DNA from 4 places in the Cupriavidus sp. 21MJTG02-4 genome. Region 1 is predicted to be linked to each of the others. Evidence: predicted binding sites of a transcription regulator. Region 1 holds the regulator's gene; each other region holds the start of a gene.
What was found. The regulator FNR, encoded in region 1, switches genes on or off when oxygen is low (the NO sensors DNR and NnrR bind a similar motif). The targets are predictions, from matches to a motif close to TTGATNNNNATCAA.
Positions count from the first base shown of each region.

Region 2: the regulator FNR is predicted to act here: its motif matches at 2,826-2,839, upstream of AC3FKH_RS08465 (universal stress protein).
Region 3: the regulator FNR is predicted to act here: its motif matches at 2,677-2,690, upstream of AC3FKH_RS07635 (hemerythrin domain-containing protein).
Region 4: the regulator FNR is predicted to act here: its motif matches at 1,288-1,301, upstream of paaA (1,2-phenylacetyl-CoA epoxidase subunit PaaA).

Region 1 is NZ_JBYOJP010000010.1:105,623-110,724, forward strand. Features, by position in the region: gene ccoG (cytochrome c oxidase accessory protein CcoG) at 1-484, shown strand, start outside; gene AC3FKH_RS20275 (FixH family protein) at 569-784, shown strand; gene AC3FKH_RS20280 (hypothetical protein) at 781-1,026, shown strand; gene fnr (fumarate/nitrate reduction transcriptional regulator Fnr) at 1,073-1,798, opposite strand; gene AC3FKH_RS20290 (sulfite exporter TauE/SafE family protein) at 1,878-2,633, shown strand; gene scpB (SMC-Scp complex subunit ScpB) at 3,181-4,068, shown strand; gene rluB (23S rRNA pseudouridine(2605) synthase RluB) at 4,074-5,102, shown strand, end outside.
Region 2 is NZ_JBYOJP010000003.1:473,536-478,637, forward strand. Features, by position in the region: gene tcuA (FAD-dependent tricarballylate dehydrogenase TcuA) at 1-635, opposite strand, end outside; gene AC3FKH_RS08455 (LysR family transcriptional regulator) at 713-1,639, opposite strand; gene cysK (cysteine synthase A) at 1,805-2,722, shown strand; gene AC3FKH_RS08465 (universal stress protein) at 2,943-3,398, shown strand; gene AC3FKH_RS08470 (hypothetical protein) at 3,515-4,039, shown strand; gene serA (phosphoglycerate dehydrogenase) at 4,178-5,102, shown strand, end outside.
Region 3 is NZ_JBYOJP010000003.1:273,362-278,463, reverse strand. Features, by position in the region: gene AC3FKH_RS07650 (ABC transporter ATP-binding protein/permease) at 1-589, opposite strand, end outside; gene AC3FKH_RS07645 (hypothetical protein) at 836-1,006, shown strand; gene tolA (cell envelope integrity protein TolA) at 1,243-2,016, shown strand; gene AC3FKH_RS07635 (hemerythrin domain-containing protein) at 2,019-2,585, opposite strand; gene AC3FKH_RS07630 (ATP-dependent Clp protease proteolytic subunit) at 2,768-3,688, shown strand; gene AC3FKH_RS07625 (APC family permease) at 3,694-5,064, shown strand; gene AC3FKH_RS07620 (YaiI/YqxD family protein) at 5,086-5,102, opposite strand, start outside.
Region 4 is NZ_JBYOJP010000007.1:123,713-128,814, forward strand. Features, by position in the region: gene AC3FKH_RS16175 (hypothetical protein) at 1-170, shown strand, start outside; gene paaX (phenylacetic acid degradation operon negative regulatory protein PaaX) at 264-1,208, opposite strand; gene paaA (1,2-phenylacetyl-CoA epoxidase subunit PaaA) at 1,325-2,308, shown strand; gene paaB (1,2-phenylacetyl-CoA epoxidase subunit PaaB) at 2,371-2,652, shown strand; gene paaC (1,2-phenylacetyl-CoA epoxidase subunit PaaC) at 2,678-3,430, shown strand; gene paaD (1,2-phenylacetyl-CoA epoxidase subunit PaaD) at 3,436-3,951, shown strand; gene paaE (1,2-phenylacetyl-CoA epoxidase subunit PaaE) at 3,976-5,052, shown strand.

The DNA of each region.
Region 1 (5,102 bases):
GAACGCGATGCGCAAGGCGCTGTCAGCCGCGGTGGCGCGCAAGCGGCTGGTGCGGCCACGGACCATCATCTACTCGGTCATCTGGCTGGTGATGGTTGCTGGTTTCGTGGCGTCACTAGCGCTGCGCACGCCGTTGAAGGTCGACATCATCCGCGATCGCGGGGCGTTGGGGCGTGAGGTGGATGGACGCTGGATCGAGAACGTCTATCGACTGCAGCTGATCAACACCACCGAGGCCCCCATGCGCATCAGCGTGCGCGCCGAAAGCGACGATCTGAAGAACCTGACGGTCGAGTACGATCCCGACGCGAAGGCCCTGGCGCCGACGTCGAACAAGCTGGTGCCGATCCGGATTCGCGTGCCGATCGACGATGCCGCGCAGGGTACGCACAAGATCAGCGTGACGGTGACAAGCGAAGGTTCGGGGCAAGGTAGTGCGCAAATCAGGCAATCTACCAGTTTCATCGTGCCGCGCAATTTGTGATGCTAAGGGCGGTGCAGCGCATTGGCGCTGTGCCGGTCCAACCGCGAGCGCCTCGGTGAGGCGCCGACGAAGGGGGGCAAGACGATGCAAGAAAGTAATCCGTGGTGGAAGGAGCCGTGGCCGTGGCTGCTGATGAGCGGCCCGTTGCTGGCCATAGTGGCTTGTGGCGTAACCATCTGGCTGGCTTCCACCCATCCTGACCGGCCGGTGGTCGAAGGCGTGTCCCGGCATGGCCTGGTCGTCGAGAAGGCGGAAGGGGTCCCGGGCAGTGCCAAGGCACCGCAAGCGAGGCGGCCATGAGGCTGCGCTGGCTGATGTGGGTACTGTGGCCGGCGTTCCTGATGGCCGGGGTGGCCACGGCAACGGTGTTTTCTGTGGTGGATCCCGGAGATCTGAATTTCTTCGGCCAGCCGATCGACGCCTCGCGAGAGGCCATCTATACGATTGGGTTCTTGCTGGCCTGGGTATTCTGCGCATTGTCCAGCGGACTGACGCTCTACACCATGCCGACGAAGCTCAGCGAAACGGACGAACTGGAGTGATTGGGCTGAAGCGGACCGCCTTGCCGGACAAGGCGGTCAGACCGCCTCAACAGGAGCGGCTGTAGACTTGCTTGATGCCTTCCATGTCGACGAGCTTGACGTGGCGTTGACGGATCTGGATCAGGCCGGCCTCGGCGAATCGCGAGAACAGGCGGCTGACCGTTTCGAGCTTCAATCCGAGATAGCTGCCGATTTCTTCCCGGCTCATGCGCATGACGAACTCGGTCGACGAATACCCGCGTGCGGACAGACGTTCTGACAAGTTGATCAGGAACGCGGCAAGGCGCTCTTCGGCACGCATGGACCCCAGCGTGACGAGCATGAGCTGATCATGCGATATTTCCTTACCCATCAGTCGCAGGAACTGCTGCTGCAGCGATGGCAGATCCATGGACAGCGCCTGAAGATCGGCCATGCGTACGACGCATACTTCCGTGTCTTCAAGCGCGGTGGCATCCGAGGCGTGCTGCATTTCACCCAGGCCGTCGAGGCCGACCACTTCGCCAGGCAAATGGAAGCCGGTGATTTGCGAGCGGCCGTCTTCCGTGGTGACATGCGTCTTCAGGGTGCCGAAGCGAATGGCATAAACCGCAGTCAGCGGATCGCCCATGCGGTACAGGGTTTCGCCCTTGTGGACACGGACGCGCTCTTGCACCAGGGTATCCATCTTTTGCAGATCCTGCTGGCTCATGCCCACCGGCAGGCACAGTTGCCCCATGCCGCAAGTGGAGCAACGGGGCGACATCTCGGTGACGGGGATGGATGTTAGCAATTGGAACCTGCAAGGAATGAGCGGCGAGGGCGCAATGCATGCATTTTAACGCGCGATGTGATGCGGTAGGGAGTTGCAATTGACTTTTGGTGTGCTTCTCAGTGTTTTCATGCTTGCCTTGCTGGGGGGCTTTCATTGCGCTGCCATGTGCGGTGGCGTTGCCCTCGCAGTCGAGCAGCGCGCCGCGGACGTGCCGATTGCCCTGGTGCGGCGCCCCCAAGACTGGCTCCTGGAGTTGCTGGTGATGCATGTGGGCAGGATTTCCACCTACATGCTGCTCGGTGCGATCCTTGGGGCGGTGGGGGCGACGGCCTGGCGCCAGGATTACCTGCCCGTTCAGCGCTGGCTATTCGGCGCCGGGAGCGCCATGCTGCTGGTATCTGGCTGGCGCCTGATACGCGGCGAAGCGTTTTCCATCGTGTGGCTGGAACGCTTCGGCGCGCGCGCGGGGACCGCCGTTGCCGGAAGCTTCGGCCGGCTTCGCCGCAAAACTCCGGCGACGGCGGCGCGAAGCGGTGGTCTGGTGCGCCGCTACGGCATGGGCTTGGCGTGGGGGCTCGTGCCCTGTGGCATGGTCTATGGTGCGCTTGCTCTCGCGTTACTGGCCGGCAATGCTCCCTCGGGAGCACTGGTAATGGGCGCGTTCGGGCTTGGCACGTTACCGAATTTGCTGGCGCTATCCAGCTTTTCGGGGCTGCTGCGCGCTTGGGCGCGCCGCCGTTGGGTCAGGACGGGGGCTGGATTGGCGGTCATGGTCTTCGGCGGCCTGGGAATCGGTCGAGCGGTGTTATTGCCACATTCGCTGGCCGAGCATGGTTTCTGCCTGGTGTTTTGAAGCCACCGTGAAGGCGCGCGAGTGCGCGGTGGTTGCAGGCGGATGCGGGAATGCCATACAATCGCCTGCATTGCGGTATCGCGCGGCGTGTTTCCGAGCAGCGCCTGGCAGCCCTTCCAAAAAAGGGGCGCGTCCGGGGTTTCGGGCAATGAGCCGACAATTCGGCGCCGAACCCTTCCGCAGTCCATCCGGTTCATAATATCTGTTCAAAAGTCCGGCTGGCTCTGCGACCGTGGTGCGGTCATTGCTGGCCCTGATCCCGATATTCGTTTTTCTTGCGGCCCAGGCGGACGTTCGCCGGAAGCCATGTCCGCCCATGTGGGCGCGTGCAAGAGGTTCGTGCACTGGTACTTGCCGGTGACCGGGCAATCTCCTGCCGGAACACGCCCGGCAAATCGAAGCAAAAGAAGGTGCACGGTCTCGAAGCGAAACGCTTTCGGGTTTGCTGCGCGATGAGATGGCGGTGGCAATCGCACCGTTGAATCCACAATGTCCAGGGCTCCGGATTCGTCCCTGAGCAGGTGCAAAGACAGGCTGCACACCCAACATGAATACCCAAGAGGCGAAGATCGTCCTCGAGACTGCGCTGATCTGTGCGCAGGAGCCCTTGCGCGTGAGCGACCTGCGCCGTCTGTTTGCAGACGATGTCGGCGCGGACACTGTTCGGGTCCTGCTCGATGAGTTGCGCCAGGACTGGCGCCAGCGCGGGGTCGAGTTGGTGGCACTGGCCAGCGGCTGGCGTTTCCAGAGCCGGCCTGAGATGCGGGAATACCTCGATCGCCTCAATCCAGAGAAGCCCCCCAAGTATTCCCGGGCCGTCATGGAAACGTTGGCGATCATTGCTTATCGCCAGCCGGTAACGCGTGGCGACATCGAGGAAATCCGTGGCGTGACGGTCAGCACCGAGGTGGTCAAGAAACTGGAAGACCGCGGCTGGATCGAGGTCATCGGCCACCGCGATGTACCAGGACGACCGGCGCTCTATGCGACCACCAAGGCATTCCTGGACGATCTCGGCTTGCGTACGCTGGATGAGTTGCCTCCGCTGGAAGACGCCCAGGCGCAATCGCAGGCGGCGCTGCTGGACCAGCAGGCGATCGATTTTGAAGAGATGGCAACGGCGCTGCCGGTGGCTGGCGACGAAGAGGCCTTCCCTGAGCCGGAGACGGTTGCGCCGGCCGGTGAGTCGGCCGATGCCGCCAAGCCTGCCGGAGCAGCTCCGGCTGCTGGCGACGAACCAGCTAACGAAGCCGGAGCCGTCGAGCAGGCCAGCGCCGACGCCATGCACGTGGCGGATCTCGCGTCGGCTGTGACCGAGGCAAATGGCTTCCATGCCGAAGGCACGCCGGGCAACCAGGACGGCGGCAATTCGTCCGGCGACGATACTGCGCCGCCGCACGCGAGCGAGCACGATGATGAGCGCGTGCCCAACTGAACAATATGCAACATCCGATAGTGAATACTTTGTCTGATTCCGTTGAACAAGACACCCGGTCAGCCGGGACACCGGCTGCCGACGGCGCAGCAGAATCCGGGTCAGGCACCGATACGGCGCCGCGCCGGAAAGGGCTGAGACGCGGCCTGCGCAACCTGGTGGCTTCGCGCCGGCAGGGCGGGCAGGATAGAGAAGGCAATCGCGCCGAAGGAGCCGAGTCTGGCGCCCAGGCTGATGCTGGCGAGAGCAGGCCTGCCGGCGAACCCGGCGGGCGTGCGGCCCCGCGTGGCCGCGGCAAGCGCAAGCCTATCAGGGCGGAAAATGCGCCGGCCCGGGAAGGCGGTCAAGCCGGGCAGGAGCGCGGCGACAAGGGCGAGCAGGCGGGCCGCAAGCGCAAGCCGCAGGGCCAGCGCACTGCCAGGGCCACGCCGGAAGGCGATGCCCAGTCGGCGGGTCGGCAGCAGGGCCCGCGCAAGGGTGGTCAGTCGCAACGGAAGGGGCCGGCCGGTCCCGAGAAGGCCGGCGCGAGCAGCGAAGACCTGTTCCGCTTCGTTATCTCGGATCAGTACGACCAGGAAGACACCGTCATCCCACGCACCAAGGCCAAGCCGGTGCGCGAACTGTCCGCGGACGACGATGCGCCGAAGCTGCACAAGGTCCTGGCTGAAGGCGGTCTGGGCTCGCGCCGCGAAATGGAAGAGCTGATCCTGCAGGGCCGCGTTTCCGTCAACGGATTGCCCGCGCATATCGGCCAGCGGATCCTGCCGGCCGATCAGGTCCGGGTGAACGGCAAGCTGATTCATCGCAAGATTTCTTCCAAGCCTCCGCGCGTGCTGCTCTACCACAAGCCGGCCGGCGAGATCGTGAGCCAGTCGGATCCCGAGGGCCGTCCGACCGTATTTGACAGCCTGCCGCGCATGAAAACCGGCAAGTGGGTCGCGGTGGGCCGCCTGGATTTCAATACCGAAGGCCTGCTGATCTTTACGACTTCGGGCGACATTGCCAATCGCTTCATGCATCCCCGCTATGGCGTG
Region 2 (5,102 bases), on a different contig from region 1:
GTGCCGCGGATCAGGAAATTGTCGGCCGGCCATTCGCCGCGCTCGTTCTGGCCCCACGCTTCGCGCAGCCAGGCTCGATTCGATTCGAAGCCGCCCGCGGCCAGCACGCACGCGCGCGCCTCGAAACGCTGGTCGCCGCTGCGCGCGGCCACGAAGCGGCCGCCGTCGAGTTCGATGGCATCGACCGGTGTCTCGTATCGGACCTGGACGCCCATGGCCTCGGCACTGCGGTAGTAGGCATTGACCAGCGCCTTGCCGCCGCCCATGAAGAAGGCATTGGTACGGGCCACGTGCAGCGCGCCCGAAAGCGGCGGCTGGAAATGCACGCCATGGCGGCGCATCCAGGGGCGGCAGGTCGACGATGCGCGGATGACCAGCCGCGCCAGTGCCTCATTGGTGAGTCCGCCGGTGACCTTGAGCAGGTCCTGCCAGTACTCCTCTTCCGGGTAGCTGTCGACCAGCACGTCCTGCGGCGCATCGTGCATGCAACGCAGGTTGCGCGTGTGCTGGGAGTTGCCGCCGCGCCAGGCCCTGGGGGCGGCTTCCAGCAGCAGCACGCTGGCGCCGGCCTCGCGTGCCATGAGCGCGGCGCACAGGGCGGCGTTGCCCCCGCCGATTACGAGTACGTCCCACATCAGTACAGTCTCCGTGATTTGCGGCGACTGTACTGAGCCGCCCGATGTCCCGCCAGAAGGGATCGGGCAACGGGTGTTTACGAATCGTGAAGGGTAGCCCCGGGCCAGCAGCGGGCGCGCACCAGATCGCGCGCCACGGCAGCCAGGGTGCCGCGCGCGGCCAGGCCCGCCGGAGACAACTCATCGTCCGACAGGCTGGCCAGGAGGTTCGGGCGCCGCGCCGCGGTGTCGCCGATCGGGATCATGACCAGAGGCTCGCCGCCGAGGCGCGCCACCGCCGCGCCAGGCTGCACCGTGGCGCCAAGGCCCGCACGAACGGCATCCATCAGCATGGCCAGGCCATCGATTTCCGCCACCACGTTGGGCTGGTGGCGGCCCCGAGCGAAGGCGGCATCGAGCACGGAACGCAGCCCGTGCGGGCTGCTGGGCAGGATCAGCGGAAGGCCGCGCATTTGGGCGAGTCTTGCTGTCTTGCCCGTCGGCAGACCGGGCATGTCATCACGGCTGATCAGGAACAGGCGCTCGGTCAGCAGCGGTGCCAGGCTCCAGCGATGATGGCCTTCGGCCTGGAACAGGACAGCCAGGTCAAGCTGGCGGGTGCCGATCATCGTCGCCAGGTTGCCTGACAGGCTTTCCACGAGATGCAGGCGGATGTCGGGATAGCGCTCGCGCATGGCCTGCATGAAAGGCAGGCCCAGCACGCTGATGGTGCTTGGCGCCATGCCTACGCTGACGTGGCCGGAGAGCCTGGCAAGCTGGGCGGCGCGCACGGCGTCGTCCGCATGGCGCACGGCCAGTTGCGCCTGCCGCCAGAATGCCAGGCCGGCATCGGTTGGCACGACGCCCGTCGATGTGCGCCGCAGCAGGCGCGTGGCAAGCTCGCCCTCCAGGCGGCTGATCTGCTGGCTGAGCGCCGACGTGACCACGCCCAACTTCTGGGCGGCCTGTCCCATGCTGCCGAGTTCGACGACCTGCAGGAAATACCGCAATTGCCTGAGTTCCATCCGGCCTCCTCTCAACCAGTTCCCTTCGAGGCACGCGGACGATCCCTGGCAGCGGCCCGTGATCATTATCCGTGAACGCCGGGAGCGGCCACAAAAACTTCAATAGAATCCCGGTTGGTCCGCATTCGCGCAGCGCCATGACGCTGCGCCCCCCTTGGAGGAAACATGAAGGCAGTCAATATCCTGGAAACCATCGGCAATACGCCGCATATCCGCATCAACCGGCTGTTCGGCAATGGCCACGAAGTCTGGATCAAATCGGAACGGTCAAACCCGGGCGGCTCGATCAAGGACCGCATCGCGCTGTCGATGGTGGAAGATGCCGAACGCCGTGGCGTGCTCAAGCCGGGCGGCACCATTATCGAGCCGACGTCGGGCAATACGGGCATCGGCCTGGCGATGGTGGCCGCGGTCAAGGGCTACAAGCTGATCCTGGTGATGCCCGATAGCATGTCCCTCGAACGCCGCCGCCTGATGCTCGCCTACGGCGCGACCTTTGACCTGACCCCGCGCGAAAAAGGCATGAAGGGCGCCATCGCCCGCGCCGAGGAACTGATCACCGCCATTCCCGGCGCCTGGATGCCCCAGCAGTTCGAAAACGCGGCCAACATTGAAGTCCATGCGCGTACCACCGCCCAGGAAATCCTGGAGGATTTCCCCGAAGGGCTCGACGTGCTGATCACCGGTGTCGGCACGGGCGGCCATATTTCCGGCTGCGCGCAGGTGCTCAAGCAGAAGTGGCCGCAGCTCAAGGTTTTCGCCGTCGAGCCGTCGGCTTCGCCCGTGATTTCCGGCGGCGCACCGGCACCGCATCCAATCCAGGGCCTCGGCGCCGGCTTTATCCCGGCCAACCTGAAGACCGGCCTGCTCGATGGCGTGATCCAGGTGGATGCCGAACCGGCCCGCGACATGGCGCGCCGCTGCGCCAGCGAAGAAGGCATCCTGGTCGGCATTTCGTCGGGTGCCACCCTCGCCGCGATCGCCGGCAAGCTACCCGAGTTGCCGGCCGGCGCACGCGTGCTGGGCTTCAACTATGACACCGGCGAGCGCTACCTGACGGTCGAGGGTTTCCTGCCCGCCTGAAGGGGGGCGTGAGCGCACCGGCAGGCAGCGCCGGCGCACGGTTCGACGCGCGCCATCGGATCCCGCGGCAGCAGATCTCCGCTCGCCCCGGTGCGTTCAAGTCTTGATGCCGGTCAAGCTGCCATCGCCGGCGGCGACTACGCTGGATCAGAAGGGCCCACGCGGTGCCTCTTCCGATTTGCCGTTCCCGACCACTCGCCACGACTCACCGGAGTTCCCCATGTATCAGCGCATCCTGCTAGCCGTAGATGGCAGCCAGTCTTCCGATCTCGCATTGAGCCAGGCCATCACCCTTGCCACGGCCACCGGCGCGGAGGTCAAGGCCTTGTTCGTGGCCGACGACAGCGACGCATTCTTCGATGTCGCCTACTTCGACGCCAGGGCCCTGATGGAAAGCATCCGTACCTTCGGCCGCAAGGTCCTGGCGGAGGCCGAGGACAAGCTGGAGGCGGCCGGCATCAGGCATTCGACCCAGCTTGTCGATAAGCCAGTGGCGCCCGGCCAGATCTCGGCGACCATCGTCGCCCAGGCCGATGCGTGGAGCGCCGACCTCATCGTGCTCGGCACGCATGGCCGGCGTGGCGTGCGGCGCCTGCTGATGGGCAGCGTCTCCGAAGGCGTGGTGAGCAAGTCCAGTCGGCCGGTGCTGCTGATCCGCAGCGAAGTCGAAGGCTAGCGCACCGGGTCCGCGCGCCCCTTCCCGCGGCGACCCGGCGCCGCGGGCCTATTGCGCACTTTGCTCCACTGGTCGGACAATCCGGCCATGCGGGATCTCCCCGCCTGGAGCCTTTGATGAGAATCCGCCTGGCATACGTAGCCTCCCTGGCGTGCGTCGCAGCCCTGGTCCTGGGCGGCTGCTCGGCGCTGCAACCGGAACAGACCGGCCAGCGGCTGGTCGGCAGCGACCAGAGCGCCGTGCGCAGTACATTCGGCGAACCCACCGATTCCTTCCGTTTTCCGAATGGCACGTCGCGCTGGCTCTACTCCCAGCAGCCTCTCGGTCATGCGGTCTACGCGGCGGACTTTGACGCCGCCGGCAAACTTATGAGCTATCGGCAGATGCTGACGGAAGCCGAAATCTATCAGGCCAAGATCGGTGCCTGGACCAAGCAGGATGTGCTCGAGCGCTTCGGCAAGCCGCGCGAACCTATCCAGTATTACCCGCTGATGAAGCGCGAGGCCTGGAGCTACCGGATGTTTAAGGATGGCTACCAGACCGCGCATTTCAGTTGCTACTTCGACGACAGCGGCGTGCTGCAGCAGACCATGATCATCGTCGACCCGCTCGGCGGCGATCGCCGCGGGCGCTCTCGCTAGCGTCGCGCCCCAAGGGAGCCAATGCTGGCGGAAGGGGCTCCCGGACTGTGGCGGCGTTTTCGCGCAGAATAGACCTTGCCGCGACGCAGCAAAGACTGCGCGCGCCTTCCCTGATCTCTTCTTGCGCGGAACCTGAACGTGACTACTGCGATCCTGCTTGAAAACATCCACCCCAGCGCCACGGCGCGCCTGGGTGAAGCCGGCCTGAAGGTCGAACGCCGCAGCGGCGCGCTGGCCGGCGACGAACTGCGCCAGGTGCTGTCCAGCCATGACCTGGTGGGAATCCGTTCCGCCACGCACCTGCGCGCCGACGACATCCGCAGCGCGCCGGAGCTGCTCAGCATTGGCTGCTTCTGCATCGGCACCTCGCAGGTCGACCTGGACGCCGCGACGGCGGCGGGCATTCCGGTCTTCAATGCGCCGTTCTCCAACACGCGTTCGGTGGCCGAGCTGGTCGTGTCCGAAGCCGTGATGCTGCTGCGCAAGATACCCGAGAAAAATGCGCTCGCGCATGCCGGCAAGTGGGCCAAGGGCGCCAGCGGCGCGTTCGAGGCGCGCGGCAAGACCATCGCCATCGTCGGCTACGGCAATATCGGCTCGCAAGTCGGCGTGCTGGCCGAGTCGATGGGCATGCGCGTGGTGTACTACGACGTGCTGGCCAGGCTGTCGCTCGGCTCGGCGCGCGCGGCCGGCACACTTGAGGAGGCTGTGTCGCAGGCGGACGTAGTCACGCTGCACGTTCCCGCCACGGCACGCACGCGCAACATGATCGACGCTGACGTGCTCGCGCGCTTCAAGCCTGGCGCGATCCTGATCAATGCCTCGCGCGGGACTGTGGTCGACATCGATGCCCTGGCGGCAGCGCTGCGCGCCAGGCACCTCGGCGGTGCCGCGATCGACGTCTTCCCCGAAGAGCCGAAGACCAACAACGATCCGTTCACCAGCCCGCTCCAGCAACTGCCCAACGTCCTGCTGACGCCGCATATCGGCGGCAGCACCGAGGAAGCGCAGGAGAACATCGGCACCGAGGTAGCCGCCAAGCTGCTGCACTACCTGACCACCG
Region 3 (5,102 bases), on a different contig from region 1:
TCAGCACCTTGCCGAAGCACATCACCGAGACCACCGTGCCGCAGACGGCATAGAGCACCAGGAATAGCACCAGCTCGCGCGAGATCGACCACAGCACCTCGCTGAACGCCACCAGCTGCAGCACCGAACCCAGCATCAGCAGCAGGAAGTACAGGGACTGCTGCGTGAAGGTGCTGATGTCTTCCGAGATGCGCTGGTCCGGGTTGTCGATGGCGGTGCTGGCACTCAGCGTGTAGAACGCGCAGCCGCCGAAATATTTGTCCAGGTACTGGTGCGTCATCCAGGTCCGCCACTGCATGAACAGCCGGTTGCGCGTGTAGTAATAAAACGCGTAGACCGGGACGGCGGCGATCAGCACGTAGATGAAGATCTGGATGGCGTACCAGAAGCGGTCCGCGTCGCCGGCGGCGAGCGCCGAGGCGAACTCGCCGGTCTGCTCGTTGAATCGCACATTGGTCCAGGTTTGCCCAAGCAGCAGGCACACCAGCACCGACAACAGTGCCCATGCCTTCCACTTCTCCCGGGACAGCCAGTATGGCTTGGCGATGTCCAGGAACCGCTTCCACAGATTGCCGCCGCGCGTAGACATGACCGTATCGTTTTGACAAGGCGGGGAGCCTCTTGCCGATGATTTGCCGGGGCTCCGGCCGCTAACATTGGGCGAACCAGCATAGGGCATGCCAGGGGAAGCACGGTCCTGCCCCGACTTGCGTCGTGGTGGTTGCGGCACGTCTGGAGTCAGAACCCGCCTACGCACCTTTGCGCCTCCCGCCGATGCTGCGTCGGAGCATCGGCAACTACATTGACTTTAGCCGATTCACCGCCGGAGATAGTTATGTCATTCGCGCTCTTCCTGATCGGACTGCTGGTACTGGTGGGCGGGATCGCCTGGGGGCTGTCGATCGCGGGCCTGGCGCCCGTGTACATCGGCATTGCCTGCCTGGTCATCCTCGGCCTTGGCATCATGGCCGCCGTTTCCCGTACGCGCACGAAGGATCCTTCCTAGGCACATCGGATCGGTCGCGCATCACGGGCGGCCATGCTGCCCGCCTGGTCCTGGCGCGGCCATCCGGAATATTTCCGCTCCTGCGCCGCACTTCATAGAATGGACCATGAAGTGCGGCCCTTCGGGCCTGTCCTGCTTCGTCGAGTGTAGCGAAGCTTGACCCGCCTGGGGCGCACGTCGCATCGTACGAGATGGTTGCCATCCCGACAGCGAACAAGCGGCGAGGCAGGTGATCCATGCAGACCGGCGTCCTTCCCTTCCAGCCCGTCCAGGAACGGGGCTCCCTGCCTTGTTTCCTGGCGGCATTGTTCATGCACGTGCTGCTTGGCGCACTGCTGTACTACGGCGTGCATTGGCACAACGCGGTGCCGGAAGGGGTATCCGCCGAACTGTGGGACGCGGTCCCCGAGGCGGTCCCGAACGTGCCCGCGGAGCCACCGGTCAAGCCGGCTCCGGCCGTGAAGCCGGTGGAACAGCAAAGCGCCGATATCTCGCTGCAGGAGAAAGCGCGCAAGGAGCGTGCGGCGCGTGATGAAGAGAGGGCGCAGCACGCAGCGCAGGCTCGCGCCGATGCGGGCCGCCAGGCCGCGCAACGGGAGGCGCAACGGGAGGCGCAACGGGAGGCGCAGCGCCAGGCCAGCAGCGCCGAACGCGCCAGCGAACTGTCGCGCCTGCGCGCGCAGGCGGGCGGCGCCGAACCGAACAACGGTACCGGCACGTCCGGAAAGCCATCGTCCGCCTATGCCGAGCGCGTCCGGCAGCGGGTCAAGCCAAACATCCTGTTCAGCGAAGAGGTCAACGGCAATCCGGCGGCCGTCGTGGCGGTGCGCATGGCACCCGACGGCTCGATCCTGTCCGCCAGGCTTGCCAGGTCAAGCGGCAATGCCGCCTGGGACAACGCCGTGCTGCGCGCCGTGTCGCTCTCCGACCCGTTGCCTCGGGACGAAAGCGGTTCTGCGCCGCCCGAGATCCGGATCACGTTCTGGCCGAAGGATCTTGGGAGTTCGTAGTTTTAGCCCGGGCTGGACAACGCGCGCTCCTCGCTCTCGATCTGCGCGCGCAGGACCACGAAGCGCTGGTGCACATCCGCGCCAAAGAGCGGGTCCGCGCCGGCCGGAACGGCCTCGTCAACGGCTTTCCAATCCGCTGCCGTCAGCAACCGGGCCGTGCGCGGCATGACGTGCCTCTCCTCGGAAGAAAGATGGTTGCGGTAGTACACCAGGTACATGGCCGCGGCCGCCTCAAGGGCCGCGCGCGAACTGATCATGTCGCTCTCGGCCTCGTTCAGGCGGTCCACCAGCGTCTCGCCGACGTTCGCGATGACACGATGCTCTTGCTGGAGTCGGTTGACCATGATCTCCATGTCGGGATCGCGCTCGACCAGACGGGCGTAGGCGATATCCTCGCGCGGATGGTGCACACGATCACCGAAATGCCGCATGTAATGGATAATCGACGCCATCAAGCTGTAGTTCGGCCGCTCTCCCCGATTGAACAGGATGACCTGGCTTTCCAGGAGGTCTAGCAGCCGGGCGAAATGGACATGGTCTTCATGCCAGGTGGAAAACGGGGTGGCCATGGCGGGCTCCATCGGTTAAGTTTGGTCGCCTTTGAGGCCACGTCGTATCGAAGCCTCACGCTGAACACTATGCTTCCGCCCGCGCCTCTCTCTGATCTGGATCAAAGTTCTGCATGGGGTCTGGATCTTCCAGGCAGCTGGTCGTGGTTATGCGTTCAGCCTTCACAGCCAAGGAGACGTCTATGCGCAGCAGCGGGCACCCGGCGGCGAGGGGCGTGGTGGGTTGGCTTGCAAGCCGGCTGTGGTTCCGGGCGCTGGGTCTCGCCGCGCTGATGTCGCCGGGTGGGGTGATGGGAATGGAGTTCAGGATCTATCACCAGCCGCAACTGGATCTGAACATGGTCATCGGCGATGGAAAGATCCAGGACGGCGACGCCGACCGGTTTCTCGCGGTGGCGCGAATGGCTGGCCGTGATCGCGAAGGACTCGTGCCGCTGGTCCTGAACAGTCCGGGTGGCAATGTCGAAGCCGCGTTCCGGATGGTCGATGCCATGGACAAGGTGCGCGTCTACACCACCGTTCCGGACAGCGCCAGGTGCGCGTCCGCTTGCGCGTCGATCCTGTTCGCTTCCGGCGAACGCCGCAGCGTCGTGGGCACGGGGCAGCTGGGCTTCCACAGTTGCTACCGGCGCAACGGGAAGACCATCACGGAGGACTCGCTCTGCAACGAGGTTATCGCGGCAAACGCCATGCAGCGCGGGGTCAGCCACGACGCCATCAATCGGTTCGTCAAGCAATACGGTGCGCAAGACATGGCGTGGATCCACCGCAATGTCGCTTGCAGGGCTTTGCAAGGGCTGTGCAAGGCGGGGCTGCTTGAAACCCGGAGCGAGACAAAGCCTGCCTTGATGCGCAGTTTTGCCTGCAGCCAGCTTATTTCCGTTCCGGCCCAGCTGATTTGCGGCGATGCGGAACTGGCCAGTGCCGACCAGGCGCTGGCGGGACTCTACGAGCAGAAGCTGAGCGCATCCGCGAACAAGGCGCGCCTGCGTGCGGATCAACGGGACTGGCTGCGCGGTTCGCGCAACCTGTGCAGCGACAAGGCTTGCCTGCTGCGAAGCTATCGCCTGCGCATGGACGCGCTGAAGCAGGTGCGGTCGTGAAACCTGTGGACGAACCCGCCAGGCTCAACGCCGATTCGCTGGGCATCGTCGAATCGGTGATCATGGGCATCGCCGGCACGGCGCCGGCCTACAGCATCGAGATCACGACTTCGACGATCATCGGGACGGCGGGCACGCTGGCACCGGCGAGCATCCTGGTGTGCGGCGTCGTCATGTTCGGCATTGCCTACGCGTTCATCAACCTGAACCGCGCGCTGGCCAGTGCCGGCACGTCCTATTCATGGGTGAGCATGGTGTTCGGGCGTACGCTCGGATTTCTTGCGGGCTGGGCGCTGCTGGTGCTGTGCTGCGTGTTCATGGTCTCGGCCATGATCCCGGCGGCCAACGCCACGCTGCTGATCCTTGACCGGCCGATGATGAACAACGTGCACTACGTGACGCTGATCGCGGCTGCATGGCTGACCCTTGTCAGCGCGGTCGTCGTCAAGGGCATCAAGCTCACCAGCTACGTACAGGTGCTGATGACGATCATCGAGGCCATCATCCTGCTGGCGATCATCGTCGCGAGTTTCGTCATGTTCCCCCGTGCGCCGCAGCACCCGTTCTCGCTGGCCTGGTTCTCGCCCTTCGCCTTCACACCCGGGTTGTTTGCCAACGGCGCGCTGGTGGCCATCTTCTTTTTTTACGGCTGGGACGTGACCATGAACCTCAGCGAGGAGACGCGCGACGCCAACCGCATCCCCGGCCGTGCCGCGTTCTGGTCGATGGTGTTCCTGATGGCGTTCTTCCTGGTCTTCATCGTCATCACGCTGCTCGGCCTGTCCGATGCCGAGATCCAGCACTACAACACCAACGTCATTTTCGCCATCGCGCAGAAGCTGTTCGGACCGACCTGGGGCTACGTCTCGATCATCGCGGTCCTGCTGAGCACGGTGGGAACGGTCGAGACGCAGATGCTGCAGTTCACGCGCACGCTGTTTGCCAAGAGCCGCGACGGCGCGCTGCACCCGCGCTATGCGCGCCTGCATCCGCGCTGGCGCACGCCGCACATCGCCATCTTCTTTATCTGGATCACCGGGCTCGTGCTGCTGTTCGTGTCGTCTTACCTGCCAACCGTCAACGTCATCCTGCAGGATTCGATCACGGCCATCGGCTTCCAGATTTGCTTCTATCTCGGGCTGACCGGGCTGGCCTGCGGCTGGTACTACCGCGGGATGCTGGCCCGTGGACCGTGGCTGGCCGTGAGCCACGTGATCTGGCCGGCGGCCAGCGGGATCTTCTTGTTCTTCATCGCGCTCTACAGCATCCCGACCTTCGACTGGGTCACCAATGTCGTCGGCATGGGCGGCATTGCCATCGGTGCCATTCCGCTGTTGCTGAATCGCAAGCGCATGCGGTCGGTCCCGGCACGCTGAAGGCCCGCGGGCTGCCAGGCTTCAGGCGGTGCCAGCCC
Region 4 (5,102 bases), on a different contig from region 1:
TTTCGGAGAATGCGCTCGATGACACGGTCATCGGTGCTGCGCTGGCGATCGATGCGTACGCCAGACAGAGTGCCGCCGAGACCGAAAACAGTAATGGTTTTGCTTTCATGGAACGATCCTTTTCGAGGTTGCCGGGTCAGGCTGAACCACTGCGCCTGATTCCACGGTAGGTCGGAATCCCGGGGATGCCTAGCCTCCGGCACCCCGGTTACGGCCCGCGACCGTGAAGGGATCGCGCCAGCCAGTGACGCGCAAGCCTGCCACTAGCGGGCGGCCTCGGCATGGCTGCCCGCGCCAAAGCGCTTGCGCAGGGGGCGATTCGCGTTGGCGAGGTGGCCTTCGGACACTTCGACCACATCGCGCAGGTAGTCTTCGCTGGCATCGAGCAGGGCCGCGTACATAGCGCGGCACAGGTCGCGCGCGGTGCGGCCCGGCCAGTCCGCGGGCAGCAGCTGCTCCGGCAGGTTCGGGTCGCGCAGCAGCACGCGGCGGTATTCGTGCAGCAGCAGCGTGCGCACGAAAAACGCGTCCGCCGGCGCCATGCTGTGTGCGTCGGCCAGCACCGGCGAGAAGCGGCGCAGCAGCGCCTGCCACGCGGACGCCACGTCGCCAAGCTTGAAAGTCTGGTGCATCAGCGTCTGCAGCGGACGAATCGAGAACGCCTCGATGCTGGCGGCTTCCATGACGGCAACGAAGTCCTGCGCCTGCGCGGCACGGATGATCTCGCGCAGCGAGCCCGCATCGGCATTCGGATGCGCATACACGCCAGGCGCAATCGCGCCGAAGCCCTCCCACAGCAGTTCGCGCTTGAGCCGCTGGCGGATCGTCGCGCGCGCGTCGCCGCGCACCAATGCCAGCGTCCAGCGGCCGTCCCAGTCGGGCGCGTCGCCGGCATAGATGCGCTTGCCGGCATGAACGCAGCGCTGCAAGCCGGCCTCAGACAAGCCGTAGTAGCTGCGCCGCCCGATGCGCGTGGCATCGAGCCAGTCATCGGCCGTCAGCCGGAACGTCGCCGTGCGCACCAGGCGGTCATTGATGCCGAATGGCGCGGCCAGGCGGATCAGGCTGCCCAGCCATAACGCTTGCGGCCGCGGCGCCACTACGTCGCCGAACAGCGTCACGAGCATGGAATTGGCGCCAAGCTTGAGGCCACGCGCGAGCCGCGCAACTTGCGGCGAAACGGGATCCATCTCCGGTCGGGTGGTCATGCGCGCACCTTGAAGTGATACACAAACGTCGATTGTTTGAATCAAATTGTATCACTATGATCCACTGCAACCGAATGATTTGACGCAGGTCAAGACCCTACAGATCGGAGTACGGCATGTACGCACAGTTGGTGGAAACCGGGGCAACCAGGCTCCGCGCGATGGAAGAGATGGACCCGCAGGAACGCGAGTTCCAGGCGCGCGTGGACGCCGGCATCAAGATCGAAGCCAAGGACTGGATGCCCGAGGCTTACCGCAAGACCCTGATCCGCCAGATCTCGCAGCACGCGCATTCCGAGATCGTCGGGCAGCTGCCGGAAGGCAACTGGGTCACGCGTGCGCCGACGCTGGAACGCAAGGCCGTGCTGCTGGCCAAGATCCAGGACGAAGCGGGCCATGGCCTCTACCTGTACAGCGCCGCAGAAACGCTGGGCGTCTCCCGCGACGAACTGCTGGGCGACCTGCATTCCGGCAAGGCGAAGTATTCGAGCATCTTCAACTACCCGACGCTGAGCTGGGCGGATATCGGCGCCATCGGCTGGCTGGTCGATGGCTCGGCCATCATCAACCAGGTGCCGCTGTGCCGCTGCTCGTTCGGCCCCTATGCCCGCGCCATGGTGCGCGTGTGCAAGGAAGAGTCGTTCCACCAGCGCCAGGGCTACGACATCCTGCTCAAGCTGTGCCAGGGCACGCCCGAGCAGAAGCAGATGGCGCAGGACGCGCTGAACCGCTGGTGGTGGCCCGCGCTGATGATGTTCGGCCCATCCGATGCGGATTCGCCCAACAGCGCGCAATCGATGCAATGGCGCATCAAGCTGTTCTCCAATGACGAGCTGCGCCAGAAGATGGTGGACCAGACCGTGCCGCAGGCCGAGCACCTGGGCCTGACCGTTCCCGATCCGGACCTGAAGTGGAACGAGGAACGCGGCCACTACGATTTCGGCACGATCGACTGGGACGAGTTCTACAACGTCGTGCGCGGCAACGGCCCGTGCAACCGCGACCGCCTGCGCACGCGCGTCAAGGCGTGGGACGACGGCGCCTGGTTCCGCGAAGCGCTGGTAGCGCACGCCGACAAGCAAGAGCGCGCCGCCGCCTGAGCATTCCGGCGCCACGCGCCGCGAATTGATAACCCCCCCGCAAACCTGACAGGAGAGTTGCCATGAAAGAGTGGCCGCTTTGGGAGATCTTTATCCGCAGCCAGCACGGCCTGGCCCACAAGCACGTGGGCAGCCTGCACGCGCCGGACGGCGAAATGGCGATCAACCATGCGCGTGACGTCTACACGCGCCGCAACGAAGGCGTGAGCGTCTGGGTGGTGAAGGCCGCCGACGTGGTCGCCAGCAGCCCCGGCGACAAGGGCCCGTTGTTCGAGCCCGCCAACAGCAAGGTCTACCGTCACCCCACCTTCTTCCCGATGCCGGAAGAGGTCAAGCACATCTGATTTCCAGGCGCGAGGACGCATCACCATGGACCCACACAAGTTCGAATACCTGCAGCGCCTGGGCGATACCACGCTGGTGCTCGGCCAGCGCCTGTCGGAATGGTGCGGCCGCGGCCCCGCGCTGGAAGAAGACATCGCGCTCACCAACGTGGCGCTGGACCTGATCGGGCAGACCCGCCTGTGGCTCGGCTACGCCGCCGAAGCGGAAGGCGCGGGCCGCAGCGCCGACCAGCTTGCCTACCTGCGCGACGCCCACCAGTTCCGTAACCTGCTGCTGGTCGAGCAGCCCAACGGCAGCTACGCCGATACGCTGGCGCGCCAGTTCCTGTTCGACACGTGGCACTACTTCCTGCTGGAGCGGCTGCAGTATTCGACCGATGCACGCATTGCCGAGATCGCCGCCAAGTCGCTGAAGGAAGTGACCTACCACGTGCGCCGCAGCGCCGACCTGGTGGTGCGCCTGGGCGACGGCACCGAAGACAGCCACCGCCGCATGCAGGACGCCATCAACGACCTGTGGATGTTCACCGGCGAGCTGTTCGAGTCGGACGCAGTGGATTCAGAACTGGTCGCACAGGGCGTTGCGGTGGACCCTGGCACGCTGGTCGAGCCGTGGCTGCGCCACGTGAGCGAGGTGCTGGAAGACGCCACGCTGCGCCTCCCGGCGGGCGGATGGTCGCAGACCGGTGGCCGCCAGGGGCGCCATACCGAACACCTCGGCTACCTGCTGGCTGAAATGCAATTCCTGCAGCGCGCCTATCCCGGCGCGCAATGGTGAGCGCCATGACCGCGCAAGTGCTGGAACGCGCCAGCGTAGCGCAGGTCTGGGCCTGGATCGAGCAGGTGCCGGACCCGGAGATCCCCGTGATCTCCGTGGTGGACCTGGGCATCGTCCGCGACGTGGCGTGGATGGAAGAGACCTGCGTGATCACCATCACGCCGACTTACTCGGGTTGTCCGGCCATGACGGTGATCCGCGACGATATCGAGCGCGTGCTGGCCGCACAAGGCGTTGGCCACGTTCGCGTGCAGACGCGCCTGGCGCCGGCCTGGACCACCGACTGGATGAGCGCGCGCGGCAAGGCCAGCCTGTCCGGCTACGGCATTGCGCCGCCTGCGCAGCAGGTGGTCGACATCAGCGGCATCAGCCGCAAGGCGTCGCCGTCGCTGGTGGTGGCGTGCCCGCACTGCGGCTCGCGCCACACGCGCCTGGTCAGCCAGTTCGGCTCGACCGCCTGCAAGGCCCTGTACCGCTGCGGCGATTGCAAGGAACCGTTCGACTACTTCAAGGCCCATTGAGCCGCATTGAGCCAGGAGCCCGAAATGAGCAAATTCCATGAACTGACCGTCGCCAGCGTGTCGCGCGAAACGCGCGATGCCGTGGCGGTGACTTTCGCCGTGCCGGACGATCTGGCCGATACCTACCGCTACGTGCAGGGCCAGCACCTGACGCTGCGCGCCGGCATCGGTGGCGAGGACGTGCGCCGCTCGTACTCGATCTGCTCCGCGGTGCAGGACCGGCGCCTGCGCGTGGCCATCAAGCGCGTGGAGGGCGGCATGTTCTCCAATTGGGCCAACGATGCGCTGCAACCCGGCATGACGCTCGAAGTCATGCCGCCGTCCGGGCATTTCCACGTGCCGCTGTCGGCCACGCACAGCAAGCACTACGTGGCCTTCGCCGCGGGCAGCGGCATCACGCCGATGCTGTCGATCATCAAGACCACGCTGATGACGGAGCCGGACAGCCGCTTCACGCTGTTCTACGGCAACCGGGCATCGTCCTCGGTGCTGTTCAAGGAAGAACTCGAAGACCTGAAGGACAGCTACCTGGAGCGCTTCAACCTGGTCTTCGTACTGAGCCGCGAGCAGCTCGAAATCGACCTGTTCAACGGCCGCATCGACGGCGACAAGGTGCGTGCGCTGCTGCGCCACTGGGTGCGCCCGCACGACATCGACGTGGCCTTTATCTGCGGCCCGCACGCGATGATGGAAGAGGTCTCGCTGGCGCTGCAGGAAAGCGGCGTGGACAAGGCGCGCATCAAGCGCGAGCTGTTCGCCACCAGCATTCCCGCCGCGCGTCCGGCGGCCCATGCGCACAAGCAGGTGGGCCAGCAGCAGTGCGAGGTCACGGTGATCCAGGACGGTCGCACGCGCCAGTTCACGCTGGAGAAAAACAAGGAGACCATCCTCGACGCCGCGCTGGCGCAGGGCATCGAGCTGCCGTACTCGTGCAAGGGCGGCGTCTGCTCGACCTGCCGCTGCAAGCGCATCGAGGGCGAGGTCGACATGGATGTCAATTTCGCGCTGGAGGACTACGAAGTCGCGCGCGGCTTCATCCTGAGCTGCCAGAGCTACGCCGTCACCGACAAGCTGGTCATCGATTTCGACCAGGAAACCTGAAGCGCCTGAAGCACCTGAAGCACCTGAAGCACCTGAAGCGTTTCCCGGTC